DNA from 3 places in the Cytobacillus oceanisediminis genome. Region 3 is predicted to be linked to each of the others. Evidence: predicted binding sites of a transcription regulator. Region 3 holds the regulator's gene; each other region holds the start of a gene.
The links. Region 3 encodes NrdR, which represses ribonucleotide reductase genes. Its sites were predicted from a motif close to AACACNATATATNGTGTT; they were not measured.
Positions count from the first base shown of each region.

Region 1: nrdJ (ribonucleoside-triphosphate reductase, adenosylcobalamin-dependent) is a predicted target of NrdR. The motif match lies at 2,245-2,262, and genes of this name have one in related genera.
Region 2: IRB79_RS21590 (vitamin B12-dependent ribonucleotide reductase) is a predicted target of NrdR. The motif match lies at 2,601-2,618, and genes of this name have one in related genera.

Region 1 covers NZ_CP065512.1:139,414-144,686, reverse strand. Annotated here, with positions in the region: gene nrdJ (ribonucleoside-triphosphate reductase, adenosylcobalamin-dependent) at 1-2,154, opposite strand, end outside; gene xerS (tyrosine recombinase XerS) at 2,434-3,555, shown strand; gene IRB79_RS27585 (DNA sulfur modification protein DndB) at 3,678-4,916, shown strand; gene IRB79_RS27580 (hypothetical protein) at 5,073-5,273, shown strand, end outside.
Region 2 covers NZ_CP065511.1:4,300,522-4,305,794, reverse strand. Annotated here, with positions in the region: gene gcvPB (aminomethyl-transferring glycine dehydrogenase subunit GcvPB) at 1-757, shown strand, start outside; gene IRB79_RS21600 (rhodanese-like domain-containing protein) at 1,016-1,399, opposite strand; gene IRB79_RS21595 (lipoate--protein ligase family protein) at 1,582-2,418, shown strand; gene IRB79_RS21590 (vitamin B12-dependent ribonucleotide reductase) at 2,765-5,273, shown strand, end outside.
Region 3 covers NZ_CP065511.1:4,584,732-4,590,004, forward strand. Annotated here, with positions in the region: gene ytxC (putative sporulation protein YtxC) at 1-66, opposite strand, end outside; gene dnaI (primosomal protein DnaI) at 358-1,287, opposite strand; gene IRB79_RS23025 (replication initiation and membrane attachment family protein) at 1,287-2,723, opposite strand; gene nrdR (transcriptional regulator NrdR) at 2,863-3,324, opposite strand; gene IRB79_RS23035 (hypothetical protein) at 3,439-3,843, opposite strand; gene speD (adenosylmethionine decarboxylase) at 3,983-4,357, opposite strand; gene IRB79_RS23045 (glyceraldehyde-3-phosphate dehydrogenase) at 4,681-5,273, opposite strand, start outside.

The sequences.
Region 1 (5,273 bases), on a different replicon from region 3:
CTTTTCAGTAATTGATTCAAGCGGCGCTAATTGATAGGTTCCGCCGTCCAAGGATAAGAAAGAGACAGCAAGCATTTCATCCCACCGGTTCCAAAGGATTTCCTCAACTGTATCCCACTCATGAGGTTTAACAGTAATTGTATTGGAAGTGTTCTGATCCGTGTAATGCTTCTGGAAGCGGAAGTACGTATCAAACTGTTCTTCAACAGTCAGGTCGTCCTTCGTGCGCTTAGATGGGGATTTAATATAGAAAGAAGCTACTTTCGTGGAAACAGCCGTTGTTACTACCTCTCCAGTTGCAGGATCAGTATAGGTGATTCCTTGGCCAACTTCATTCTCCAGCTTGAAGCCCATTGACTCCATTGCCATTGCAAGAGGGTCAGTTGCTGATACACGAATACGGCGAATATAGTAAGGACTATGTGCTGCATGAAGACCTGAAGAAACTCCGCCTGCAAGCAAGCTTTGAGTGCCTTCCGGCTTAACTGCAGTAACGTTTTTAGGTCTTGGCACCATTAAGAAGTCAGCATAACGGTAGGACTCGGCTTTCGTGACAGCACGAAGCTCTTCAAGAAGTACATTTTCTTCTTCGTCTGTCATTCCAACCGCTTCCTTCATGTCCTGCCATCCAGTTAAAGAGCAGCCTGTTAAGCGGTGTTTCTTCTGGATCTCATCCCATTCCGGAAGTTCAAGATCGATTGTTGTCATGCGGACACCGATTCTTGCTGAAATGCGAGCAGCTTTTAAAAGGGATTCCTTGTCCAGCTTCCCGTCTTTAACATGGTTGATAGCTGGAATTGTGGATAGGTTACAAAGACCTCTATCATCAAGAAGAATTTCAACACAAGGATTCACAGTCTTAAACCAAGGGAAGCGTCTTAGAGCTTCTTCACCATTAATGAAGCCCGGCTCTCCTTCGAATTTCAATAGGGAAACAATTAGTTTGAGTTGTTTGCGGGATGGTTTTTTGAAGTATAAAGCGGAGTTATTAGACATACGGCGATGTTCTAAGTGGTATCGTCCAGGAACGAAAGGAATCTGATTGCCCTCTTCATCTACGACATTTTCATCAAAAATGAATTCCATTTCCGGAACATCGTTGGACATTTTCTTCAGCTTATCATAGCCTTCTTTTGCCTTATGTCCGTAAAGACCGTTCAGGCCATATTTAGCGAATAAAACTTCCTTGTCATCATGGTCGAAAAGGCATACCTGTGCAGACCTTCTTACGCCACCTGAAACTACATTGTAGGCTATTGCATTTGAGATATCCATAACATGAATAGGGCGAAGTTTCCCTTCTTTGATTGGGGCAATTCTTTCATCCAGCTGGTCATGGATCACTTTATCAATGGTCACAAACATGTTATGCATGCTTGTCCATCCGGAAGCAGTTCCTCCAAAAGTCTTTAAGCGGCTTCCCTTTTCACGGATTGAATCATAAATGATCACCAGCTTCTTTACGTTTGAATAAACTTTCTTCGTTAATAACTCAAAGAAGAAATCAATGGATTGTCTCCATCCCTCTTTCGAGTCACCAATATGCAAAGTAGCTGTTTCGCCAGATGACCGAAGAACAGATTCTTCATAACGCATATGCTTCGGTCTTGGCTCGTAAGGTTTGTGCTCAATTTCAATATCCTGTCGGATTGCCGGAAGCTTAGCTACATCTTCTTTTGTTACGCGGAAACCAAATCCCGTTCCTACCATTAGAAGATAAAAAAGCTCACCGAACTTTTTAAGTGAGTCCATTACTGCACCGGAGCAGTTAAAATTGGATAGAGGATATAGCCTAGAGGCAATGGAACCACCAGTATAAAGCGTACGTCCCGATACGAATGTCTCGAGCATATATTGAGCCTCAATAAGCTCTTCAGCTTCTTCGATAAACATCGGCAAATGAATTTCTTTTTCATAAAGACCTACACGCTGCAATTGTTCAATCGCCAGGCTGATGCTGTATTCGGATGAACGGACAACTGCTTCCAGCCACGTTTCTCTCCGTTTTAATGCTTCCTCATAGCGGGAATAAGTACGGTAAAACGTAAATTCTGAAATGGCATTTACGGGCGGCTGCTGATTTCTGAGCCGATTGATGAAACTCTCACTTACAAATTGGGGTTTAACTTCAAACTTCATGACTTTAGCAGACAAAACGGTTCCTCCTTAGATGTGTTTTTCCTTATCTACACGCTGATGGGCTGGCCATAAGCAGTGAGTGAATAATTGATTACTAAACCGAAAGACACTATATGTAGTGCCACATCCGGATTTGGTGCTCAATCAATACAACCCTTAGATATTAGAATGTCAATCCGTATTAGAAGATTTTTTTCATGGAAAAAAAGGAGGACAGAACTCGTATTTTTTATCGAACGATTGTTCTTGCAACGCTAAAATTTGGCAGATAAAATAGAGTTGAGGTGAAAAAATATGAGGATCCAACGTGAGAAAGACTATGAAAAGTTAGAACAGCTTCGACCTCTTTTGCCGTATTACGTTTCGGAATACATCCAGATCAGTCTGGATTCCTTAACTCCTACAACTGTTCTTTCCTATGCTTTAGACATACAGGACTTTTTAGAATGGATGTGGCATTCCATTGTGCCTGGGAAAAACAGTATTATGGAGATAACTTTAGAAGATATAGAACGTCTAATTGAAATGGATATATCCCATTACCGCTCCTATTTGAAGAATAGGCAGGATTCCCACAATAAAGGGAATCGTTATTACAAAACAAAGAATAAGGATTCAACCATCAGCCGGAAAATAAGTGCCCTGCGAAACTTATTTGAATTTCTGCACACCCATACGAATCGAGAAACGGGTTCTATATACCTTTCAAAAAACATTATGGAGAATACGAAAGTTTCCATGAAGAAAACCTCAGCCAAAGCAAAAGCTGAAAAGCTGAAGAGTAATATCCTTCGGAACCAGGAACTTACCGACTTCCAGGATTTTATTATGGTAGGATATGGAGAAGGTGCGTTATCATCTAATGGAGAGGTTAAAGAATTATCTAAGATGCAAAGAGCTTACTGGAACATTAACCGTTCCAGGGATGCTGCTATCGTATCTTTATTGCTGGGTAGTGGATTGCGTGTCGGTGAATTAATCAGTCTTCGCCTGAAGGATATAAATGTAGAAGAAAGAAAGCTTCTTGTGGACCGCAAAAGAGGAAAAGAGGATATTGTCTTCTTTCCAAAGCAAACCCAGGAATATCTCCGTGATTATTTAGAAATTAGACAAAATGTTTTTAAAGCCGCTTCAGGACCGAACGAGCCCCTCTTTTTGACGAAGTATGCCGGAAAAGTAAATCCCATCAGCAAAAATACGATTCAAAAAATGGTGATGAAATATGCGAAAGCATACGGAAAAGACATGACTCCCCATAGTCTACGTCATAGTTTTGGTACATACCTATTTAAAAAGACAAAGAATATACGAGGGGTTCAGAAAGCCTTGGGGCATGAATCAATGGAGACTACACAAATCTATACCCACATGTTTGAAGACGATGATCGCGATTTAATAGACCAGGCATTTGAATAAGTTAAAAACAAATACTAAGTTTCCCCCAAAACTTTCATATTTTGGTTTATCACTATAACAATAGGGGTAAAGATGGTTGATTTGGAATCTACATCTAAGACAAAATATGGAGGTTTAGGGGAATGTATGTTGAGGAGAGAATGCACGAAGTGGAAGAAATGGTAAAGAATAAAATGAATCACGATCTACAACTAAACCATTTTGCAACAATTAGCGGAATTAAGGGGAAACAATTTGGAAAGGAAGTATTTTCAACAGTTCTTCCGTTTAAGGATTTAATAAAGTTTTTAACTGTCTTTCCAGATGTCCAGCGTGAACTAAATCAAAGAAAAGTTAGGAAAATTGGTAGATACACATTAGATTGGGTTGAAGACCCTACTAAAATGAGGTTTTTCCCTGGTATTACGGTAACTGCCAGAGGACATATCTTTTACGATGAGGCTACTCACAAAGTGGCTATAGATACGCGGGAAAGTAAACTTTCCATAAATGATGGCCAGCATCGATTTTATGGAATTAATGAAGCGATTAGGATTCTTCAAGGCAGGATTAATAAAACAAAAGATAAGGAAGAAATTACGGAATTAACTCAGCAGATGAATGACCTTAAAGAAATGGTCATCCCTATAGTTATATTTAATAACCTTTCCGAAGAAGAAGAGATGCAATTATTCCATGACACTAACAATTTAGCACAGCGTCCATCGCGATCCGCTACAATCCGCTTGGCTCAGACAGATCCTATTTCCAGGATGGCTAGAGAATTAGCTGAAGAAAATAGGTATCTGGTACACTATGGCGTCGAATACGATAAGATGAGCATTCAAAAGAACAATCCAAACACAATCTTGCTAACATCTATTTATGCCAGCATAAAATCTATGTTCAGAGAGCTGCTGAAGCATAATCGAGACAGCATTACCAAGAAGAATTATAAGTCTTATAAGGAATCAGCAAATAAAACCTTCGATAATATCTTTAGGAATCTACCGGCTGATATCAACGAAAAAGGAAAGTATATCACTGAAAAGAGTTATACAATCCAGGCTATCGCAAAGTTTGTAAACTACTGCAGATACATTCTGGGAGTCGAAGACGAAGATGTTATCTGGGAAGCTATTAGAAAAGTAAACTGGGATCTGGATATTGATTACTGGAAACAATACCGCGCTATTGAAACCAAAAGAGGCGGAATCTCTTTCGGTGCAAGCGGCAACCATGGCATTGTAGCTGTCTTTGATGCTTTGGTGGATAATCTTGATGCTGATGTAGTTGTTTCTACAGACAAAAAGGACAAGACTAAATTAAGCGTTAAAGAGCCTAATGCTCTTGAAGGTCAGGGACAATTTAAGTTCCATTAATCTTCTATACCCAACTTACCAAAATGGTAACCCTAATGGAAGGCTTTTTGCCTTCTTTTTTTTGGGGAAAATGAAAAAATTATCTTCATCTTGTCCAATCAACTCGAAAAGTTAAATCATATTGTATTTATAACGAAAGAAAGGAGGAAAATTTTAATGAAGGATAATAAGTGCAAGATAGAAATAGAAGGAAAAATACCCTTAATAAACACTTGCGTAGATGCAAGTGTTGAAATATCACATCCATGTAAAAAGCCACCGAAACCTGAACCTTTTGCTGAATATAAGAGAATAGAAATGACACTTCCTCAACCACCAGGGCTGCCACCTTTACCACCAAGCATTTTTTTTGATATG
Region 2 (5,273 bases), 280 kb from region 3:
TGTTCACGGTGCCGGCGGGAAGCTATACTATGATGGAGCTAACCTGAATGCTGTACTTTCAAAAGCACGCCCTGGAGATATGGGATTTGACGTGGTTCACCTTAATCTTCATAAAACCTTTACAGGACCGCATGGCGGCGGCGGACCAGGATCAGGCCCAGTCGGCGTAAAAGCGGATCTGATTCCTTTCCTTCCGAAGCCTGTTTTGGTTAAGAAAGGTGACCAATATGAATTTGATTATGACCGCCCGCAATCAATCGGCCGTGTAAAGCCATATTACGGAAACTTCGGAATCAATGTCCGGGCTTATACTTATATCCGTACTATGGGGCCGGATGGACTGAAGGCTGTTACGGAAAATGCGGTACTAAACGCAAACTATATGATGAGAAGGCTTGAGCCATTCTTTGACCTGCCATTTGACAGACATTGCAAGCATGAATTCGTTTTAAGCGGAAAGCGCCAAAAGAAGCTTGGCGTACGTACTTTGGATATTGCCAAGCGCCTTCTTGACTTTGGCTACCATCCGCCAACCATCTACTTCCCGCTTAACGTGGAAGAGTGCATTATGATTGAGCCGACAGAAACAGAATCAAAAGAAACGCTGGACGCTTTTGTCGACGCCATGATTCAAATAGCTAAAGAAGCTGAGGAAAACCCTGAGATTGTCCAGGAAGCACCTCACACAACAGTAATTGGACGTCTGGATGAAACAATGGCTGCGAGAAAGCCGGTTCTTCGTTATCAAAAGCAATAAAATGCAAAAAAAGTGTGTCCTAAAAAGGACACTCTTTTTTTGCGGCAAATAAACTAATTGTGAACTCTGGGAAGGGAATAGGGGAGTTTGGGAATAATTCAGCGATTCCGGGGAAAAGAATCGAAAACCAGGGAAAGAATCAAGGAAAATGAGGAAAACAACAGCGGATTTGAGGAATGACTTATAATTGAACCGGCAGAGGGGCTCTCCCAATCAAGAGACCCCGTTAAGATAACGGGGTCTTTTCAAATATTGCTATTATTTTTTCGCTTTCACTTTTCCTGTCCATTTTTTAAATCCGCCCTGCAGGTGTGAAAGGTCTTTGTAGCCTTTACGATGCAAAAACTGGGCAGCTCTTGCACTTCTCATGCCGCTTTGGCAATATAAGTAGACTGGCTTGTCCGGACGCAATTCTTTCATGCGCATTTTCATTTGTGAAAGCGGTATATTGCGGGCACCTAAAATATGGCCGTTTTCAAATTCATTTGGTTCACGTACATCAATTAATTGGGCTTTTCTGTAGCCTTCCCTAAACTGGTCTTCCGTAAGCGTTTTAACAATTCGGCGCTGATAAAACCAGGTTATCACGGAATAGGTAATGATTGCACCCAAAATGATTAGAATGAAATAAAGTGTTTCCAATATGTCTTTCTCCTTTCACACATAGGTAAGCCAACTAATATTATATAAGCCTTTCCTAATAGGAGTAAAGGAAATCTGTTAAATTTGTTATGGAAATTCAACTTGCTTTAAATTTCACTGGAATTTTGGTAGACTATTAACCGCAAATGACTAGTTAAAGAATCTGAAAATGAGGGCTACATATGACTAAAGAAGTTTGGCGATTTATCGATTCAGGGGAGGGGTCACCTTCTTTTAATATGGCTTTGGATGAAGCATTGCTTGACTGGAACAGTGAGGGCAAAATGCCACCAGTCATCCGTTTTTACGGCTGGAATCCAGCCACTCTTTCAATCGGTTATTTCCAAAAGGTTGAAAAAGAAATAGATATGGAAGCTGTAAAGCAGCATGGATTGGGATTTGTCCGCAGGCCTACAGGCGGAAGAGGAGTGCTTCATGAACATGAACTCACATACAGTGTGATCGTTCCTGAAGCCCACCCCGAAATGCCGAATACAGTTACAGAAGCGTACAGAGTCATTTCTGAAGGGATTTTAAAAGGTTTTCACGGACTTGGTATGGAAGCTTATTTCGCAGTCCCAAAGACAGCTGAAGAAAGGGACTCTCTGAAAAATCCAAGATCTGCTGTTTGTTTTGATGCCCCCAGCTGGTATGAACTTGTTGTAGAAGGCCGTAAAGTGGCGGGGAGTGCACAAACAAGGCAAAAAGGCGTAATCCTTCAGCATGGTTCCATTTTGCTTGATTTGGATGAAGACAAGCTGTTCAGCTTGTTCAAGTATCCGAATGACAGAGTCAAAGAGAGAATGCAAAAAGCTTTTAAAAATAAAGCTGTTGCCATAAATGAGCTGACAACTGAAAAAATTACCCTGGATCAAGCAAAAACAGCTTTCAAAAAGGGATTTGAAGAAGGCTTAAATATTGAGCTTGAACCTTACAAGCTTACAGATGAAGAAATGGCATATGTACAAAAAATCGCAAAAGAGCGATATGAAAGTGATGACTGGAACTATAAGAGATAAAAGCGGCTGAGTCGCTTTTTCTCTTTTTTTAATGAATAATTTTCCAATTGTTACCCTGTAAAAGTGCAAGCTTCAAAATATGTTAAAATTTATCGTTAATTGTCGGAAATCGGCTATTAACTCTGTTTTTCTTTAAATTCTAGTATATTTTAAGTTTGACAAAATCACATTTAGCTGAACCTGACACAATATGTAGTGGTGTCGAAAATATTTAGGACACTATATATTGATTTTGGGGTTTGAGGTATGGTAACTTTAGGGTACTCTTTTAAAACAGATAGATTTACTCTATCTGCCCAAATGCTTACACATTAATTGATAATTGAATTTAGAAGGAGTTGTAACAATGTCTGTTGCTCTAGGACAAAAAATGAAATTGAACATTGATCGTTTAAACAAGGACATCCGTCTCTTTCCTCAGGTTCATCCTGTAACCCCAGATATGAAAATGACCCACAAAGGTGTTTCCCGCTTAGTTATGCTTGATCGCTACACTTTCAAAGACACCGAAAAAGTAACACTCACAAATGGTGACTTCGTTGTCCTCACCATCAAAGAGGATCCGAAATTTCCTGCACGGGGCCTGGGCTTTATCCAGGATATCGATTGGGAAAACAAGACAGCCAAAGTTTTAGTAGAGGAAGATTACAGAGGAGTGCTGGATGATCCGGAAGAATCGAGAACAGGCATTATTACAAAGCCTCTTGATGTAATCGAGAAGCCCCTTGAAATCTTCTATGAGCAAATCGCCAAGCGTAACGCAACAGGCCTGGCATCTGTTGAGAAAACCGAAGAAAAGAAAAAAGAATGGTTTGAAAAATTCTATCAGGAATTGAAAAACTTGAATTTCATTCCGGCTGGCCGCGTATTGTATGGAGCGGGTGCCGACACAGATGTTACGTATTTCAACTGCTACGTAATGCCATTCGTACAGGACTCCCGTGAAGGAATTTCCGAACACCGCAAGCAGGTAATGGAAATCATGAGCCGAGGCGGAGGAGTTGGGACAAACGGTTCGACCCTAAGACCGCGCAACACACTGGCTAAAGGAGTAAACGGCAAGTCATCGGGTTCCGTATCCTGGCTTGATGATATTGCGAAGCTTACACACCTTGTGGAGCAGGGAGGTTCCCGCAGAGGTGCTCAGATGATTATGCTGGCGGACTGGCATCCGGACATTATCGAATTCATCATCTCGAAAATGCAAAACCCAAGAATCCTACGATTCCTTCTTGAAAATACAAATGATGAAACAATAAAAAAATATGCTAAAGAAAAATTAAAATTCACTCCATTTACTGAACAGGAAATTGCCATGTACCAGGGTATTATTAATTACAAGAGCATTCCTGGCTATGGCGGGTTCAGTGATAAAATCATAAAGGATGCTGAAGAAAAACTGGAGACTGGCGGTACTTACAGTGTTCATAATTCTGAATTCCTTACTGGGGCAAACATTTCAGTCTGCCTGACAAAAGAATTTATGGATGCAGTTGAAAATGATGCAGAATATGAGCTTCGCTTCCCAGATGTTGAATCATATGATGCTGATACCATGAAAACCTACAACGAAGAATGGCATAAAGTCGGTGACGTCAGAGAATGGGGAAAACTTGGCTATAAAGTCCGTGTTCACCGCAAAATCAAAGCGAAAGAACTTTGGAACCTGATTAATATCTGTGCAACATACTCAGCAGAGCCAGGTATTTTCTTTATTGATAATGCCAACGACATGACCAATGCACAGGCTTACGGACAAAGGGTTGTAGCAACAAATCCATGTGGCGAACAGCCACTCGCACCATATTCTGTCTGCAACCTTGCAGCAGTGAACCTTGCAGAAATGGCAGATAAGGAAAATAAGACCGTTAACTTTGAAAAGCTGAAGCGTACTGTTGAAGTAGGAGTACGTATGCAGGACAATGTAATAGATGCTACTCCATACTTCCTTGAAGAAAACAAAAAGCAGGCATTAGGCGAGCGCCGTGTTGGTCTTGGTGTTATGGGGCTTCATGATCTGCTGATCTATTGTGAAACAGAATATGGTTCTGAAGAAGGCAATGTGCTGATTGACAAAGTCTTCGAAACCATTGCAACAACAGCTTACAAAGCTTCTGTAGAGCTTGCGAAGGAAAAAGGGAGCTTCCCATTCTTAACAGGTGATAATCCTGAAGAAACAAATCGCCTGCGCAAAGCTTTTACAGAAACAGGCTTCATGCAGAAAATGCCAGAGGATATCCGTGAATCCATTTTAGAAAGCGGAATCCGTAATTCACATCTGCTGACTGTTGCTCCTACTGGATCCACAGGTACCATGGTTGGAGTATCTACAGGTCTTGAACCATATTTCTCCTTCTCATACTTCAGAAGCGGCCGCTTAGGCAAGTTCATTGAAGTGAAGGCAGATATTGTTCAGGAATATTTAGACCGCAATCCGGATGCAGATCCGAATAATCTGCCTGAATGGTTTGTGGCAGCGATGGATCTGGCTCCAGAAGCTCACGCAGATGTTCAATGTGTGATACAGCGCTGGATCGACAGCTCGATCAGTAAAACAGTAAACGCACCGAAGGGCTACAGTGTTGAACAGGTTGAGAAAGTGTATGAACGCCTATACCGCGGCGGTGCAAAGGGCGGCACAGTCTATGTAGACGGATCACGCGATTCTCAAGTATTAACGCTGAAAGCTGAAGAGAACAGCTTTGAAGGTACAGATACAGTCAAAAAAGAAAAATCAAAGCAGCATGTAGTTCTGGTTGATACAATCAGCGACCTGCGTTCAACCGATGTAACAATCGGTTCGGAAGTCGGCAATACATGCCCAGTATGCCGTAAAGGAAAAGTCAAAGAAATTG
Region 3 (5,273 bases):
CTGTTCATAAAGATGCTCATAAAAATTCCTCGCATCCGTGCTGCTTTGGAAAATGATTTCGATCAACCAAATCCCCCCTTTATACAAATCTCTGTTCTATGTATATGGTGGACTTGGCCAAATTAGAAGTGGGATTAGCCTTTTAGTGCATTAAACTATAAGAAAAGCGGAAGCACCTTGCCCACCCCCGATACCTCGAGGGGGTAGGCGCTCCTCCTAAAAGCTAACGCTTTTAGTCGTGCGATGAATATGCTGCCGAAGCGTTCCTTGTGGAGCTAGACAGTTATCAAAGTTCCAAGGAATGATTTCTTTCTTAATAATAAAAGCTGCCGGAAACTTTATCGGCAGCTTAATATGTTATACTCTTCTGTTCGGTCCTTCCACAAGCACTGGTTCAGCAAGGTATTTAATGCGCTCCATGATTCTCCTTGCCTTCATTTTCTCTTCCTCGCCGCGCTGGCTGTAGGAGAGATGATGTTCGAGACCCTGCAGGTCGAAATTGGAAGTAAAGAAGGTTGGCAGGCTTTCCTGCATGCGGAACTGCAGAATCGGCCCTAAAATCTCATCCCTTGTCCAGCTGGACATGGTTTCTGCACCAATGTCATCGAACATTAAAACCGGTGCTTTTTTAATGGTTTCAATCTTGCTGTTCAAAGTTTGATCTCCAATTGAATTTTTCAATTCCCTGAATAGTTCAGGAACGTAGACAATCATGGAGGATACTTTCTGGCTTGCAAGCTTATTGGCAATAGCACCAAGCAAATAAGATTTGCCTACACCGAATTTCCCATAAAAATAAATTCCCTTTCCCTTGGATCCCGGCTGGTAGTCCATAACAAAAGATGCCGCCTTATCAACAGCCTCAATGCGATCGTCATCATCATATATGGAATCAAAAGTGGCATGAAGGATATCCGATGGTACATATAAGCTCTGAATTAATTTTTCATTTCTCCGCTTCTCATCGTGCATGACCTTGCGCGGGCACTTATCATATTTCAGATCGACCGATCCTCTTTGAATCACAAGTTCCGGATGATAGCCCTGCATAAAATTCACACAGCCCTCCAAGCTCGGACATTTATTGCACTCCTTGCTCTGCTGTGTATACTCAAAGAGTTTGCTAAGGCTCTTTTCAACCATCTCGGATGTTAATTCATCCCGATGAGTTTGGATAAAAGCCTTCACTTCAGGGTGATTGAGCGTTTGGTTTCTCATCAATTCATACCTTTTTTGAAAACCTTCATTGCCCGCAAGGCGCCTTAATGTTTCATTAATTTTCTCCATCAATCAGTCACCTCCTGTGAACGCAGTTTTTTTAATTTTTCATGAAGCTCCTTTTTTTTCATTTCCAGTTCATACTGATCCTTTTCGCTTATTTGCTGCTGGGGCTCTTTCTTTTTGGCGGATGCACTGCTTTTTTCATCAAACCAGTCCGGAAGCATCTCTGTCCTGATCGGCTTCTTTTTGTTTCCAGTTGTGCTGGCTGCTTTCTTTCCTTCCGCCCAATCCAGGTATTGCCGGTGTTCTTTCTTAGCTAAAAGCATAGCTTCCTGGGGTGTTTTTATTTTCTTTCTAGCCCAGTGGCCTGCTATTTTTTCTACGTAGCCTTTGGTCAATTTCATATCTGTTTTGAGCATAACATATTGAATCAGCACATTAATTACCCCTGGCAAAAGCTTTTGCTGAAACATGACATCTTCAATGATCTGCAGATCGGCTTTAGATGGCTCTGCCCCTCCTGATATATCTTTTAACAGCTGCCTTGGTGAGGTGATTTCCAAATAACGGATCAACTCTTCTTCCTGCGTTTCAGGCTGTTTTTTATGAGTCTGATGGATGGCAGGCTGAACCCTGTCAATTAGGGATGGCAGCTGGTCCTGGTTTTGGAATTGATACCAGTCCCGTGCAGATTTTCTCAACTCATCAATGTTTATCTCATTATCTTCATTTACAGCGCTGATGACGATATTTTTCATTTGAATAGGGTCGATTCCGTACAAAAAGGCAAGATTGCTGATGGATTCCTTTACTTTAACTGTAATAGCCTTTTTTGGTACTAGTGATTCATTCAGCCCTGCCTGAAGCAGTTCAAAATTAAAATCTTCATTCCCGATTTGAATACCTTCCTGCTCCTGCCTTCCAATATACCCTTCCACCTCTGATTCATTCATCATCTGCACCACTTCATCGTCAATCTCAAAAGAACCGGGGTGTCCTGATTGAAATACATCCTGAAAAGCCTTGGTTACTTCCTCATACCCTGTGGCTGTCTTCACCTTCTGGTCTGAGAAGAAGCGTTTCAGCCTCATAAATTGGTTTCTGCCCAATTTCTTATAAAGGTAAATATTGAGCATGCCATCAAGGAAAAATTGTTCAGGTGTCAGCGGGGGAAGCAGTTCATAAATAAATGACCTTGTCTCTTCACCTTTGTTTACGTATACCTTTAAAAGTCCTATCCCCTCAAGCTTGAGGCGGGCTTCATATATATCCTTGAGCCCCAAGTCCATGAAATTCATTAAACTATGGTGAGAATTAGAAGATGACCATAGCCGATTTTCTTCAAGTTCCGCCCATAATGTCATATATAAACTGAAGCACAAAGAGCCAATGAGCGGCTGGTATAACAGCGTCAGCACTTTTCGATCATAATCATGCAAAAGCCCGCTGGCTGCTACTGTATATCGATCAATGGGGAGCATCTCCTGCCAATGCTGGGCCATGGTATTCACCTTTTTCTATTAAGAATCTTTATTACATTGATTACTATCAAAAACATATACCGTAAAAAAAGAGCCAAAGAATCCTTCAGCCCATCAAACTATTTATTTCGAAACCAGGGACAGCGGCAACTGACCTGATTTAAGAGTGTTCTTTTTTGATTAATTCTTTGAGTTCATCAATAAAAACATTGATATCTTTAAATTGCCTGTAAACCGATGCGAAACGAACATATGCCACATCATCCACATTTGCGAGCCTGTCCATGACCATTTCGCCAATTTCATCGCTTTTTATTTCGGAGACACCGTTGCTGCGGAGCTCTTTTTCCACTTCAAAAGTAATGTCCTCCAGGTCCTTTAGGGCAACCGGCCTCTTTTCACATGCTTTAATAAGGCCTCTCAGTATTTTTTCCCGGCTGAATTCCTCTCTGGTGCCTTCTTTTTTCACAACGATTAAAGGAATTTCTTCCACTTTTTCAAAAGTCGTAAACCGGTATCCGCATTTCTCGCATTCCCTTCTGCGCCGAATGGACCTGCTGTCATCAACAGGACGGGAATCGAGAACACGGGTATTATTGTTTTGGCATGAAGGGCATCTCATACAATCAGCTCCGAATTCTTTTATAAGTAAGTTATTTTGCTGGCGTTAGACCAATTACCGAATTTTATTTGTTACTCTTATCTTATAAAAAAGGAGTTGTCAGTACAAGTACAACTATTTATCTGCGTTTCTTGCAGAACCGAGAAAATCATGCCGTTTATTCACCTTTTCATAAATGGAAAGAACTTCTCTCTTAAGGATTGGGTGGACACCTGCCGGAGAGGATTGCTCAGTTGAGATATTGATATCTACAGCCGTTTCGAAAGGCCTGACAGTCACGACTGTGACAATGGCAAAACAAGATTTATCTTTCTTAATTTCTGCTGCTATCTCGCCGCGTTCTCTGGAAGTGCTGAGAATGTTCACATTTGGGTCTGCTTTAAATAAATCTTCAATCGTTTGCATCATTTGAGCTGTATTGGTTCTATAATATCTTGTAGTGAGCTCAGGATCAGAGTGGTTTTCATTTGTTTCACACTGCTTTTTATAGCGGCTGGCAAGCTGCCTGAAAATAGACATCCTCTTTCCTCCGTTATTTATTATGTATCCTTATTGTACTATTTTTGCGGAAGATACTAAAGGCAGTGGTAGTGTATTAAAGCAAAATAAAAAGAGGTGTATTCAATACACCTCTGGATTGCCTAAGTTCATTCTGTTATTAAAGTACTTGAGCTTGTTTAACTTGAACTGGACCCATACCGCGAGGAATTTCGATATTCTCACGCGTTTGAGCTCCTAACGATTCTGCAATAAAGTCTGCAGCGATGTTAGGGTCAAGATCTCCACACGTATATACATCAATGCTGGCATAGCCATGCTCCGGGAAGCTGTGAATAGTTAAATGAGATTCAGAGATGATAACCACTCCGCTTACACCCTGTGGCGCAAATTTATGAAATGCAACCTCGCGAATTTCAGCACCAGATTTTAATGCAGCATTTACGAATGTCTGCTCAATAAAATCCATATCATTTAACTTTTCAAAATCGCATCCCCAAAGTTCTGAGATTACGTGACGACCCATAGTTTCCATATTCAAATTTCCCCCTTTAAACTTTTAAGCTATTAATTAATGAAATTCCAGATTTAAACTGGTCCATAACTACCACGGGGGAAAGTTAGTCCAGAGAGGTCCTAACCCTTTAAGTAGCTACCATACCAAAACCTCGGAGAAGTTCACGAGGATTAGTATACTTTGTTTAATTTCTTTTTGCAACACATTGTTTTACATTTTTTTTGGCAAAATTTTTGAAGACTTTGTCCTTCTCAGGATTAAATTTGTCCAATAAAAGGAGCCTGCCGGGGAATGGCAGGCTTTAAGGGTATGGGTAGTTTTATATTAAGAGAAACTGGCTATTAACCAATTTTTACTGCAGATGCCTGGAAAAGTTCCTGTGCAACAAATTTTGTTAAGTCTACAACGCGGCAAGAATAGCCCCACTCATTATCGTACCATGCAAGTACTTTCACTTTGCTGGTGCCGATTACCATTGTAGATAATCCATCAATGATGGCAGAGTGTTCATTTGTGTTGAAATCAATTGAAACCAATGGTTCGTCAGTAATATCAAGGATACCGTGCAGCGATCCGTGTGAAGCAGTTGCAAATGCCGCATTCACTTCTTCTATTGTAACGTCGCGCTTTAAATCCACCACGAGGTCAACTAAAGAAACGTTTGGCGTTGGGACACGGAGTGCCATTCCATGCAATTTGCCCTTTAAGTGAGGCAATACCAGCGACAAAGCTTTGGCGGCACCAGTGGAAGTCGGGATTATGGACTGTCCGCAAGCACGTGCCCGGCGTAAATCCTTGTGCGGGTTATCAATATTCTTTTGGTCGTTTGTATATGCATGAACTGTGGTCATAAGTCCGTTTTCAATTCCAAATTGTTCATCAAGGACTTTTGCAACAGGTGCAAGGCAGTTTGTTGTACATGATGCATTTGAAA